2 regions of the Enterobacter sp. 186315 genome follow, and region 1 is predicted to be linked to the other one. Evidence: predicted binding sites of a transcription regulator. Region 1 holds the regulator's gene; the other holds the start of a gene.
The links. Region 1 encodes PurR, which represses purine synthesis genes. Its sites were predicted from a motif close to CANGCAAACGTTTGCNTG; they were not measured.
Positions count from the first base shown of each region.

Region 2: the regulator PurR is predicted to act here: its motif matches at 2,935-2,952, upstream of raiA (ribosome-associated translation inhibitor RaiA).

Region 1 is NZ_JBPTTK010000001.1:172,152-178,121, reverse strand. Features, by position in the region: gene ACSVHP_RS00865 (C40 family peptidase) at 202-969, shown strand; gene sodB (superoxide dismutase [Fe]) at 1,091-1,672, shown strand; gene ACSVHP_RS00855 (MFS transporter) at 1,708-2,874, opposite strand; gene cydH (cytochrome bd-I oxidase subunit CydH) at 3,042-3,131, opposite strand; gene purR (HTH-type transcriptional repressor PurR) at 3,429-4,454, shown strand; gene punR (DNA-binding transcriptional activator PunR) at 4,472-5,383, opposite strand; gene punC (purine nucleoside transporter PunC) at 5,498-5,970, shown strand, end outside.
Region 2 is NZ_JBPTTK010000015.1:92,122-98,091, forward strand. Features, by position in the region: gene tyrA (bifunctional chorismate mutase/prephenate dehydrogenase) at 1-145, shown strand, start outside; gene ACSVHP_RS16570 (SMP-30/gluconolactonase/LRE family protein) at 207-1,079, shown strand; gene pheA (bifunctional chorismate mutase/prephenate dehydratase) at 1,076-2,236, opposite strand; Phe leader region at 2,267-2,392, opposite strand; gene pheL (pheA operon leader peptide PheL) at 2,344-2,391, opposite strand; gene raiA (ribosome-associated translation inhibitor RaiA) at 2,496-2,837, opposite strand; gene bamD (outer membrane protein assembly factor BamD) at 3,107-3,844, opposite strand; gene rluD (23S rRNA pseudouridine(1911/1915/1917) synthase RluD) at 3,976-4,956, shown strand; gene yfiH (purine nucleoside phosphorylase YfiH) at 4,953-5,684, shown strand; gene clpB (ATP-dependent chaperone ClpB) at 5,814-5,970, shown strand, end outside.

The sequences.
Region 1 (5,970 bases):
ACCCTGCTGCGCATAAGGTTTTGCTCAAGGAGCGAGCAACAGTGTGTCAAATCGATCAATTTTTTTGCACTCGCTAACGAAACATAATTTTAGATTGAAAAATGCTATTAACTTCCGGGCTTTTTATAGATTAGAATCGACGGGTTTTGAAAATCATTCGCAGGTAGTATTGATGACCTGCAATTACCAGAGGATTGGCCAGTGGCGCGGATAACTAAAATCTCGATCACGCTCTGTGCTTTATTGTTTACATCACTCGCATTCACGCCAGCGGCTAACGCATCACAGCAGGTGCGGCATTCTGCCGTGCAAAAAACGCATCTGGCGAAAAACACAGAACGTAAGAAAAAAACCACCAGCAAAACCGAAAAGAAAAAAACCACAGCAACTACCAAACGTACGACCTCCAGCAAAGCCAAAGTCGCCCGCATCACCCCTTCCAGCACGCGTAAAGTTCAAAAAACGGCCGCAAACCTCGTCAACGAAAAATGTACCGTCCGTAAAGGGCGTAAAACCAAGTGCGTGAAAGGGATGAAAATCGCTGAAGTGCATAAGGTGCGCGTACAGAAGGCGCAGAAAACGGCACTGAATAAGCTGATGGGGCAGATCGGCAAACCTTACCGCTGGGGCGGCACATCGCCGCGTACCGGATTCGATTGCAGCGGCCTGGTCTATTACGCCTATAAAGATTTAGTGAAATTCCGTATTCCTCGCACCGCGAACGAAATGTACCACCTGCGTGACGCCTCCCCGGTTAATCGCGGCGAGCTCGAAAACGGCGACCTGGTCTTCTTCCGCACCCAGGGGCGCGGTACGGCTGACCACGTTGGCGTTTATGTTGGCAACGGGAAATTCATCCAGTCCCCGCGCAGCGGCCAGGACATTCAGATTACCTCTCTGAGTGAAGATTACTGGGTTCGTCATTACGTTGGCGCCCGCCGCGTCATGACCCCGCAGACCATCCGCTAACCCCTGCCCTGCCGCACTGCGGCGGGGTAAGTTCCTCTTTTGCATACCCTTTCAATTTGCTACTCTATCCCTGTTGTCTGTATGGTTATTGGCAACATTAAAAACAATAAGGAGAGATGCAATGTCGTTCGAATTACCTGCATTACCGTATGCAAAAGACGCCCTGGTCCCACATATTTCTGTGGAAACCCTGGAATATCACTACGGCAAACACCACCAGACCTACGTCACCAACCTCAACAACCTGATTAAAGGCACCGACTTTGAAGGCAAAACGCTGGAAGAGATCGTGCGTAGCGCTGACGGTGGCGTATTCAACAACGCCGCTCAGGTCTGGAACCACACCTTCTACTGGCACTGCCTGGCACCAAACGCGGGCGGAGAACCGACCGGCGAACTGGCTGCGGCCATCAACGCCGCGTTCGGCAGCTTTGCGGATTTCAAAGCGAAATTCACCGACGCCGCGATCAAAAACTTCGGCTCCGGCTGGACCTGGCTGGTCAAAGAGGCGGATGGCAAACTGGCTATCGTGTCAACGTCTAACGCAGGTACACCGCTGACCACCAGCGCAACCCCGCTGATGACCGTCGATGTGTGGGAACACGCCTACTACATTGATTACCGTAACGCGCGCCCGAACTATCTGGAGCATTTCTGGGCGCTGGTTAACTGGGAATTTGTTGCGAAGAACTTCGCAGCGTAAGAGACACGCAGAAGGGTTCGCCCTTCTGCGTTTTTTTATTCTGCCGCGCAGGCGGCTTCCGGCTGTTTGCGACCGGACATCAACACCAGCAGCAATCCCAGCGCTGCGATAATTGCGCCCATCACCGGCACAAAGCTGTATCCCAGCCCGCCTGAAATCACCGCACCGCCGGCTGCCGCACCCAGCGCATTGCCGAGGTTGAACGCCCCGATATTCACCGATGATGACAGCCCCGGCGCCTCGTGCGCCACGCGCATCACCCGCATCTGCAACGGCGGCACAACGGCAAAGGTCGCCGCACCCCAGATAACCATCGCCACCGCCGCGCCAATTTCATTGCGCGCCAGCCACGGGATCGCCACCATAATGACAATCAGCAGGGTCAAAAAGCCCTTCAGCGTGCCGCTGACCGAGCGATCCGCAAACTTGCCGCCGAGGAAATTGCCCACCGAGAAGCCGACGCCAATCAGCACCAGCATCGCGGTCACAAACAGCGGCGTGGCGTGAGTGATGTCGTGCAGCACCGGCGAAATATAGGTATAGAGCGTAAACATCGCTCCCGCGCCCAGCACGGTAGTCAGCAGTGCAGACAACACCTGAGGGCGCAGCAGCACCGACAGCTCTTTACGCACGTCAGGACGCTCCCCTGCGCTGCCCTTCGGCAGCGAGAAGAACAGCGCCGCCATCGCCACCACGCCAAGCCCCGCCGTGGCGAGGAAGGACATACGCCAGCCAATGGCTTCGCCTAACCAGGTCGCAGCGGGCACGCCGCCGATATTGGCGATCGTCAGCCCCATAAACATGGTTGCTACGGCGCTTGCCTGCTTGTGCTTCGGCACCACGCTTGCGGCCACCACTGAACCCAGGCCGAAGAAGGCCCCGTGGTTAAGGCTCGTCAGAATACGCGACAGCATCAGCGTGGTGTAATCCGGCGAAATGGCGGAGAGCACGTTGCCCAGCGTAAAAATAGCCATCAGGAAAATCAGCGCATTGCGTCGCGCACGGTGAGAGAGCAGCAGCGTCATTAACGGCGCGCCGATCATCACGCCAATGGCGTAGGCGCTGATCAGCATCCCGGCGGCCGGGATCGAGACATCCACGCCCCGGGCGATAACGGGCAGTAATCCCATTGGGGAGAATTCAGTGGTGCCAATCCCGAAAGCGCCAATCGCCAGGGCCAGCAGGGGAAAATTGATTTTCATGGGTCAACTCCGGTTGCCGTGTCATTACGCGACACAGGACAAAGAAGCCGAAAGCATGACACCAATCACAAAAAATGAGAAGTTAACAATTTGGCAAAAGATTTTTGCTGAAGAAGTAACAATCGAGGAAGGTATTGAGGAGGGAGAAGGCTCTCCCCCCTTGTAAATCAGTGCAGCGCGGCCGTCAAACCGCCAGCCACGATTAACGCCAGCACGATAACGGTGGTAACAAGCGAAAACTTCAGATCGGAACTCATCAATTTTTCTCCTTTTAATCCCCCCACGAAAAGTGAGCTTGCTCATTTTTACACAGTTCAGGTCAAAAATCTTCCTGGATTTAAACCGATCCTCATTTTAACTCTTCCCCTTTTCATCAAGATAGGACAAAATTCCACGCTAAATTTATTAGCGTACCGGCCATTGATCCCCTCCTGACGTCCCGTGTCGTTTTCCCGGCGTGCCGCAATCCAGAATTGCGCGTTAAGGGTGTGAGAAGGCAAACGTTTACCTTCCCGTTTTTCAGGAGCTTAGGATATGGTCTGGAGTGACATTTAATGGCAACAATTAAAGACGTGGCAAAACGAGCAAACGTTTCCACTACAACCGTATCACATGTAATTAACAAAACCCGTTTTGTTGCTGAAGAAACGCGCAACGCCGTCTGGGCGGCGATCAAAGAGCTGCACTACTCTCCAAGTGCGGTGGCGCGTAGCCTCAAGGTAAACCACACCAAGTCGATTGGTTTGCTGGCGACCAGCAGCGAAGCGGCCTATTTCGCTGAAATTATCGAAGCGGTTGAGAAAAACTGCTTCCAGAAAGGCTACACCCTGATTCTGGGCAACGCCTGGAACAGCATTGAAAAGCAGCGCGCCTATCTGTCGATGATGGCGCAAAAGCGCGTGGATGGCCTGCTGGTGATGTGCTCCGAATATCCGGAGTCCGTGCTTTCGATGCTGGAAGAGTACCGTCATATCCCGATGGTGGTGATGGACTGGGGCGAAGCGCGCGCAGACTTCACCGACTCGGTTATCGATAACGCCTTCGAAGGCGGCTACATGGCCGGACGTTACCTGATTGAACGCGGTCACCGCGAGATTGGCGTGATCCCGGGCCCGCTGGAGCGCAACACCGGTGCCGGTCGTCTGGCGGGCTTTATGAAAGCGATGGAAGAAGCGCTGATCGCCGTACCGGAAAACTGGATCGTGCAGGGTGACTTTGAGCCGGAATCCGGTTACCGCGCGATGCAGCAAATCGTGTCCCAGCAGCACCGTCCGACCGCCGTATTCTGCGGCGGCGATATCATGGCGATGGGCGCGCTGTGTGCCGCCGACGAGCTGGGCCTTCGCGTGCCGCAGGATATTTCGGTGATCGGGTATGACAACGTGCGCAACGCGCGTTTCTTCACCCCGGCGCTGACCACTATCCACCAGCCGAAAGATTCGCTGGGCGAAACGGCCTTCAATATGCTGATGGACAGGATCGTGAACAAGCGCGAAGAGTCCCAGTCTATTGAGGTTCATCCGCGTCTTATCGAGCGCCGCTCGGTCGCAGACGGCCCGTTCCGCGACTACCGCCGTTAATCTCTTTACGGGGCCAGCTAAGCTGGCTCCCGTAGCCACTCCCGGTTCAGGGTTTCGCTATCCCCTAAATAATCCAGAAGCCAGGCCATCGCGGGCGAGACGTCGTTTTGCTGCCACGTCAGGCAACAGGCCGCGTCCGGGAACGGGTTCTCAAGCGCCAGCGCCACCCACTCTCCGGCATCGATGCGCGGGCGCGCAAAATGGACCGGCACCATCGCCACGCACAGCCCCGCCGACAGACAGGTCGCGGAGGATTCCCAGTCCGGCGCCACCACCCGTCGCTGGTTGTCCAGCAGCCAGGTGATGCGCTTGGGCAGCGAGCGCGAGGTATCTTCCAGCACCAGCGACGGCCAGTCGCGCAGCGTGTCGTCGCTCAGCGGCCCGGCTATTTGCGCCAGCGGATGCGTGCTTGCCACCACGCACGTCCAGCTCAGCATGCCCATATCCCGAAACGCGTAGCGCCCCCCTACCGGAATGGCCTGGGTCGCGCCGATCGCCATCTCTGCCCTGCCGTCCGCCAGCGCGTCCCATACGCCGTTGAACACCTCCTGGGAGACGCGCAGCTCCACGTCGGAGAAATGACGATAGAAATCCACAATCATCTGCCGGGTGCGTTCGGGCTTGACGATGTTATCCACCGCAATCGACAGGTGCCCGCGCCAGCCGTTGGCGATCTGCTGGCACTGCTCGCGGGTGATCTGCATTTTTTTGATAACAGAACGCCCTTCTTTTAAAAACCACGCCCCCGCAGGCGTTAATTCCACGTCGCGATGGCGGCGTTCAAAGAGCGGAACTGCCAGCCACTCCTCTAACTGCCGCACCGTATAGCTGATGGCTGACGGGACGCGGTGCAGTTCCTGCGCGGCTGCGCTAAAGCTGCCGTTACGGGCGACAGCGTCCACCACTTCAAGAGAATAATCTGACCACATTTTCTGCCTGCAAAATTTTTGAATGCAACCGCCAAATATTAGCGTTTCACAAGCCGCTTTGCACTCCCTACACTTTGCGCCAATTACACCTGCCTCCTGAAGGAGAATAAAAGAATGCAACCTGGGAAAGGATTTTTAGTCTGGCTTGGCGGTCTGAGCGTGCTGGGCTTCTTAGCCACCGACATGTATTTACCCGCTTTTGCCGCCATGCAGGAGGATCTGCAAACCCCTGCCGCCGCCATCAGCGCCAGCCTGAGCCTGTTCCTTGCCGGTTTTGCCTTTGCGCAGCTGCTGTGGGGGCCGCTCTCGGATCGTTTTGGCCGTAAGCCGGTGCTGTTGCTGGGCCTGGCGATTTTTGCCGTGGGCTGTCTGGGGATGCTGTGGGTTCGCGACGCGACCTGGCTGCTGGTGCTGCGCTTCGTTCAGGCGGTGGGCGTGTGTGCGGCGGCGGTCACCTGGCAGGCGCTGGTCACGGATTACTATCCGGCGTCGCGCACTAACCGTATTTTCGCCACCATCATGCCGCTGGTCGGCCTGTCTCCGGCGCTTGCCCCGCTGCTGGGAAGCTGGATCCTGGCGCATTTCGA
Region 2 (5,970 bases), on a different contig from region 1:
AGCGATTACCCTGCTGGAGCATGGCGATAAGCAGGCCTTTATCGACAGCTTCCGTAAAGTAGAGCACTGGTTTGGCGATTACGCGCAGCGCTTCCAGAGCGAAAGCCGAACGCTACTGCGCCAGGCAAATGACAGTCGCCAGTAATGCGATGATGTATATACTAAAAGCCAGCGTTGCTGGCTTTTTTCATTATTGGGGAGCAGACATGGCTGAACCGCAGCTGTTGTTGAATTACACCGGGCACCTGCCCGAATGCCCGACCTGGAGTGCCGAAGAGAATGCCCTTTACTGGGCGGATATTCTGGAAGGCGAGATCCATCGCTACCACCTGCCAACGGCGGAGCACAGCGTTCTGTCGTTTCACGAAGAGGTCGGGTGCTTTGCCCTGCGCGAGCGCGGCGGCTTTATCGTTGCGATGCGTAACGCCATCTGGCTCACCGATAAGCACGGCCTGCTTCAGCGTAAGGTGTGCGATAACCCGTCGAATCCGCAGCTTGCGCGATTTAACGACGGCGGAACTGACCATTCTGGCCGCTTCTGGGCCGGCACGTTCTGGGGGCCGGGCGACTATAACGGCGCCATGCTGATGCGTATCGATAACGATCTGACGCCAGAAGTGATCCAGTGCGACATCCAGGGACATAACGGACTGGCGTTTAGCCCGGATCGACAGTGGATGTTCACCTCCGACACGCCCAACGGGGTTATCTATCGCACCCCGCTTGATGAACAGGGCGAGCCGGGTCAGCGAGAAGTCTTTCGTCGGTTTGAAGAGGGAGAAGGAGTACCCGATGGCGCAGCGGTGGACTTAGAAGGCTGTTACTGGAGCGCGCTGTTTGACGGATGGCGCATCGCGCGATTTTCACCGCAGGGCGAGCAGCTGGAAGAGTATCGGCTGCCGGTACGCTGCCCGACGATGGTCTGTTTTGGCGGCGAAGAGATGAAAACGCTCTTTATCACCACGACGCGGGAAAATATGGACGCGGAGGAGGTGGCGAAATATCCGCTCTCCGGTGCCATCTTCACCCTGCCGGTGAGCGTGGCAGGGATGAAGAAAAGCCGTTTTATCGAACGTTAAGCCGGATCGACCGGCACCACGTTTTCGCTGGGATAGCAGCCAAGAACTTTCATCGAGCGGGTGATCTCGCTCAGTTCTCGTAAGGCTTTCTGCATGGATGCAGACTCGAGGTTGGCCTGAATATCCAGGTAGAACATCTCTTCCCACGGATTGCCGTGAATAGGGCGCGATTCCAGCTTGGTCATGATCAGGTTGTGATTACGCAGCACCAGAAGTGCCTCTACCAGCGCACCCGCCTGCTGGCCGGTTGCCATCAGCAACGTCGTTTTCGCCGGAACTTGTTCGGACACGTTAATCGCCTTGCGCGCCAGAACAACGAAACGCGTGATATTTTGCGTCTGGTTCGCCAGGTTGCGCTCAAGCACCTGCAAGCCGTACAGCGCACCGCCCGCTTCACTGCCGAGCGCTGCAATGGCTGGAGAGTTCGCCTGCGCTACCTTTTCCATCGCCGCCGAGGTGCTCTCGGTGTACTCAATTTTCCAGTTCGGGTAGCGGTTCAGGAACTGGCTGCACTGCTGGAACGGCTGAGGATGGCTATAGACCGTTTCGATGGTGCTCAGATCCGTTGAACCGGAGACCAGCACGCAGTGATCGATAGGCACCGTCATCTCGCCAACCAGCGACAGGCTGGTGTGTTGTAGCAAGTCGTACACGTCGTTAATGGCGCCGGAGCTGGTGTTCTCAATCGGCACAACGGCGTAATCCGCCTGCCCGGTTTCAACCTGGTTGAAAATGTCGGCAAACTTCGCGCAGCCGCTTTCGATAAATTCTTCGAAATGACGCGCGGCGTACTGGCGCGCGGCGAGGTGCGAGTAGGAGCCTTTAGGTCCCAGAAACGCGACGCGGGCAGAGTGCGGGTTGGTTTTGTTCAGATGCTGTTGCAGCAGCGCCTGCTGAGTCAGAACGGAATCTTCAATGATGAGCTGGAACAGGCGGGTAATGTAATGGGCATCCAGGTGATACGCTTTGCCGAGGTGAATAAGGCGTTCCAGCAGGTCGCGTTCGCGGTCGATATCGCGAACGGGGCGGTGGGATTCCAGCTTCGCTTTGCCCACTTCCACCGCCAGCGTACGGCGTTCCGCCAGCAGTGCCAGCAGCTTCTCATCCAGGGCGCTAATTTTTACGCGCAGATCCAGTAACGGGTTTTCCGGTGTCATAGTGTTGCCTGTCTCAATTTATCGTTATCAATAAAAAAGGCCCCCCGGTGTGGGAGGCCTTGTTGTTCGTCTTCGCATTCTTTATCACACGACGAAACGCCTCCCGTTCAGGGGAAGGTAAAAAAGAATGCGAAGAAAAACGGCGTTTGTTTCATGGGGTCATCCTGTGGTTGATACCGTTAAAGTACCCGTACTGTTTTCACCCTGTCAATAAAAAACGCGCCCGGAGGCGCGTTGGCGGTACACTCAATGTAAAGGATTACTCTTCTTCAACTTCTTCCGCGAAGCTGGCGTCTTTCACCGAGGTTGCGGCGCGACGTGCTTCACCTTTGTGTTGCACTTTATTGAGCTGCCGTTCCAGCTTGTTGATCAAATCGTTGATAGCGGTGTACATATCCTCATGCTTAGCGCTGGCGACCAGATGGCCGTTCGGAGTATTGATAGTTGCATCAGCGGTAAAGCCCTGTGGCTCCTTGGACAGAATGATATGTGGGTTAATCAAATGAGTTTGCCATTTATCCAGTTTGGCTAGACGGTCTTCGACGTGCTGGCGAATTGCCGGAGTAATTTCCATTTGTTTACTGGTAATGTTCATTGTCATAAATTTTACCTCTTGTCTTTCCGTCTTGGTGATTCCAGCATACCCGACCTAATGTCAAAATGTGTGATTTAGATCACGTTATTTTGTCGGTTTTTGTCAGGGAATCTTTTTTGTGAGGCAGGGCAGGAAGAGGCGACTTTCATCTTGTCGAACGCGGTATTTAAGGTCATAGTTGAATGGTTGTGCTGACGCTAAACCGCTTCAGCGCGTGACCAATACGCATAAAAAAACGGCAGCCCTGAGGCTGCCGTTTTGCTTTGAACATGAGATCAGGTGTTGCTGCTGTTGGCGGCAATAATTTTCGCCACTTTTTCAGCCTGCGCATCCATCTGCATCTTACGATAGGAGTTTTCCATCAGCTTCAGACCGTCGCGGGTCGCCTGCGTGTCCGGGTAATCGCGCAGCATACCCTCTACGCGGTTAACCACGGCAACCCATGCGCCACGGCGGGTATAGTATTCAGCAACAGAGTATTCGTATTTAGCCAGACGATCTTTCAGGAATACCAGACGCTTGGTGGCATCGGTAATGTACTGGCTGTTCGGATAGCCGCGAACCAGCTTCGAGAAGTCGTTGAAAGCGTCACGTGCATGTTGAGGATCGCGATCGGAACGATCGACGCCAAAGAAGCCCTGCAATGCGCTATCATCCAGAGCCATGTTGGTCAGGCCGCGCATATACATGACATAATCAATGTTAGGATGAGTCGGGTTAAGACGCATGAAGCGATCGATAGTCGCCTGAGCCAGCGGCAGATCGGCATTTTTATAGTAAGCGTAGATAAGATCTAACTGGACTTGCTGCGAATAAGGGCCAAATGGATAGCGGTTATCCAGCGCTTCCAGTTGCGTTATTGCCTGTTTCCAGTTACCGTCCTGCAACTTTTGTTGTGCAGTCGCGTATATTTCATTCGGCGGATTGTCAGGGACCTGTTCATTTGAACCGGAGCAGCCCACCAAAGCCAGGCTCAACGTGGCCGCTGCCACCAGATATTTCATGCGCGTCATGACGTTTTGACTTTCCTCAAATGTTTGTCCGGGAGAATCTCTGTTCCTGCTCCCGATTAAGACCAGCTACAATAGCACACTATATTAAACGGCAAAGCCGTAAAACCCAACGTTAAACGAAGAAGCAGTTTATGGCACAACGAGTAGAACTCACCGCAACAGTCTCCGAAAATCAGCTCGGTCAACGCTTAGATCAAGCTTTGGCCGAATTGTTCCCTGATTATTCGCGTTCACGTATAAAAGAATGGATCCTTGACCAGCGCGTGCTGGTCAATGGCAAAGTCTGGGACAAACCGAAAGAGAAAGTGTTTGGCGGAGAAGCCGTCGCCATCAATGCTGAAATCGAAGAAGAAATGCGTTTCGAACCGCAGGATATCCCGCTGGACATCGTCTACGAAGATGACGACATTTTGGTGATCAACAAGCCGCGTGGCCTGGTTGTTCACCCGGGTGCGGGCAATCCAGATGGCACCGTGCTCAATGCATTACTTCATTATTACCCGCCGATTGCTGACGTACCGCGCGCCGGTATCGTTCACCGTCTGGATAAAGACACCACCGGCCTGATGGTCGTGGCGAAAACCGTTCCGGCCCAGACGCGTCTGGTGGAATCGTTGCAGCTGCGCGAAATTACCCGTGAATATGAAGCGGTCGCCATCGGCCACATGACCTCTGGCGGTACGGTAGAAGAGCCTATTAGCCGCCACCCAACCAAGCGCACGCATATGTCCGTGCATCCGATGGGTAAGCCGGCGGTCACGCACTACCGCATCATGGAGCATTTCCGCATCCATACGCGTCTGCGTCTGCGCCTTGAAACGGGTCGTACTCACCAGATCCGCGTTCACATGGCCCATATCACGCATCCGCTGGTGGGCGATCCGGTTTACGGTGGCCGTCCGCGTCCGCCGAAAGGCGCATCAGACGAGTTCATCAGCGTACTGCGTAAGTTCGATCGTCAGGCGCTGCACGCTACCATGCTGCGTTTGTATCATCCAATCACCGGCATTCAAATGGAATGGCACGCGCCTATCCCACAGGACATGGTTGAGCTTATTGACGCGATGCGCGCTGATTTCGAAGAACATAAGGATCATGTGGACTGGTTATGACCAAACTGATTGTCCCGGAGTGGCCACTTCCCGAAGGCGTGGCAGCCTGTAGTTCAACCCGTATCGGCGGAATCAGCCAGGGCGCGTGGGAGTCGTTAAATCTCGGCGCGCACTGTGGCGATGTTCCTGAGCACGTTGAAGAAAACCGCAAGCGCATGTTTGCGGCCGGAAACCTGCCGTCGAAACCGGTCTGGCTGGAACAGGTGCACGGTAAAGATGTCCTGAAGCTGACGGGTGAACCCTATGCCTCTAAACGTGCCGATGCTTCTTATAGCAATACTCCCGGGACAGTTTGCGCCGTTATGACCGCCGACTGCCTGCCCGTTCTCTTCTGTAATCAGGCCGGAACCGAAGTCGCCGCCGCCCATGCGGGATGGCGAGGCCTCTGTGAAGGCGTGCTTGAAGAAACGGTGGCCTGCTTTGCGGATAGCCCTGCCAACATCATTGCCTGGCTTGGGCCGGCCATTGGCCCACAGGCTTTCGAAGTCGGGCCAGAGGTGCGTGACGCGTTTATCGCCAAAGATCCGCAGGCTATCAGCGCGTTTGAACCTACGGGCGAAAAATATCTCGCTGATATCTATCGGCTTGCCCGTCAGCGTCTTAATAACGTGGGCGTGACGCAGATCTTCGGCGGCGATCGCTGTACTTTCACCGAAAAGGGTGATTTTTTCTCCTATCGCCGCGACAAGGTTACCGGTCGTATGGCAAGTTTCATTTGGCTGATATAACCTAAAGAATCAAGACGATCCGGCACGTGCCGTTTTCTTTTCACATAATTCAGGTCATTAACCTTGAATAATTGAGGGATGACCTCATTTAATCTCCAGTAGCAAATTTGACCTGTTATGGGAGGAGTTATGCGTCTGGATCGTCTTACTAATAAATTCCAGCTTGCTCTCGCCGATGCCCAGTCTCTCGCACTGGGGCACGACAACCAATTTATCGAACCTCTTCATGTAATGAGCGCCTTGCTGAATCAGGAAGGGGGATCGGTACGTCCTTTATTAACGTCCG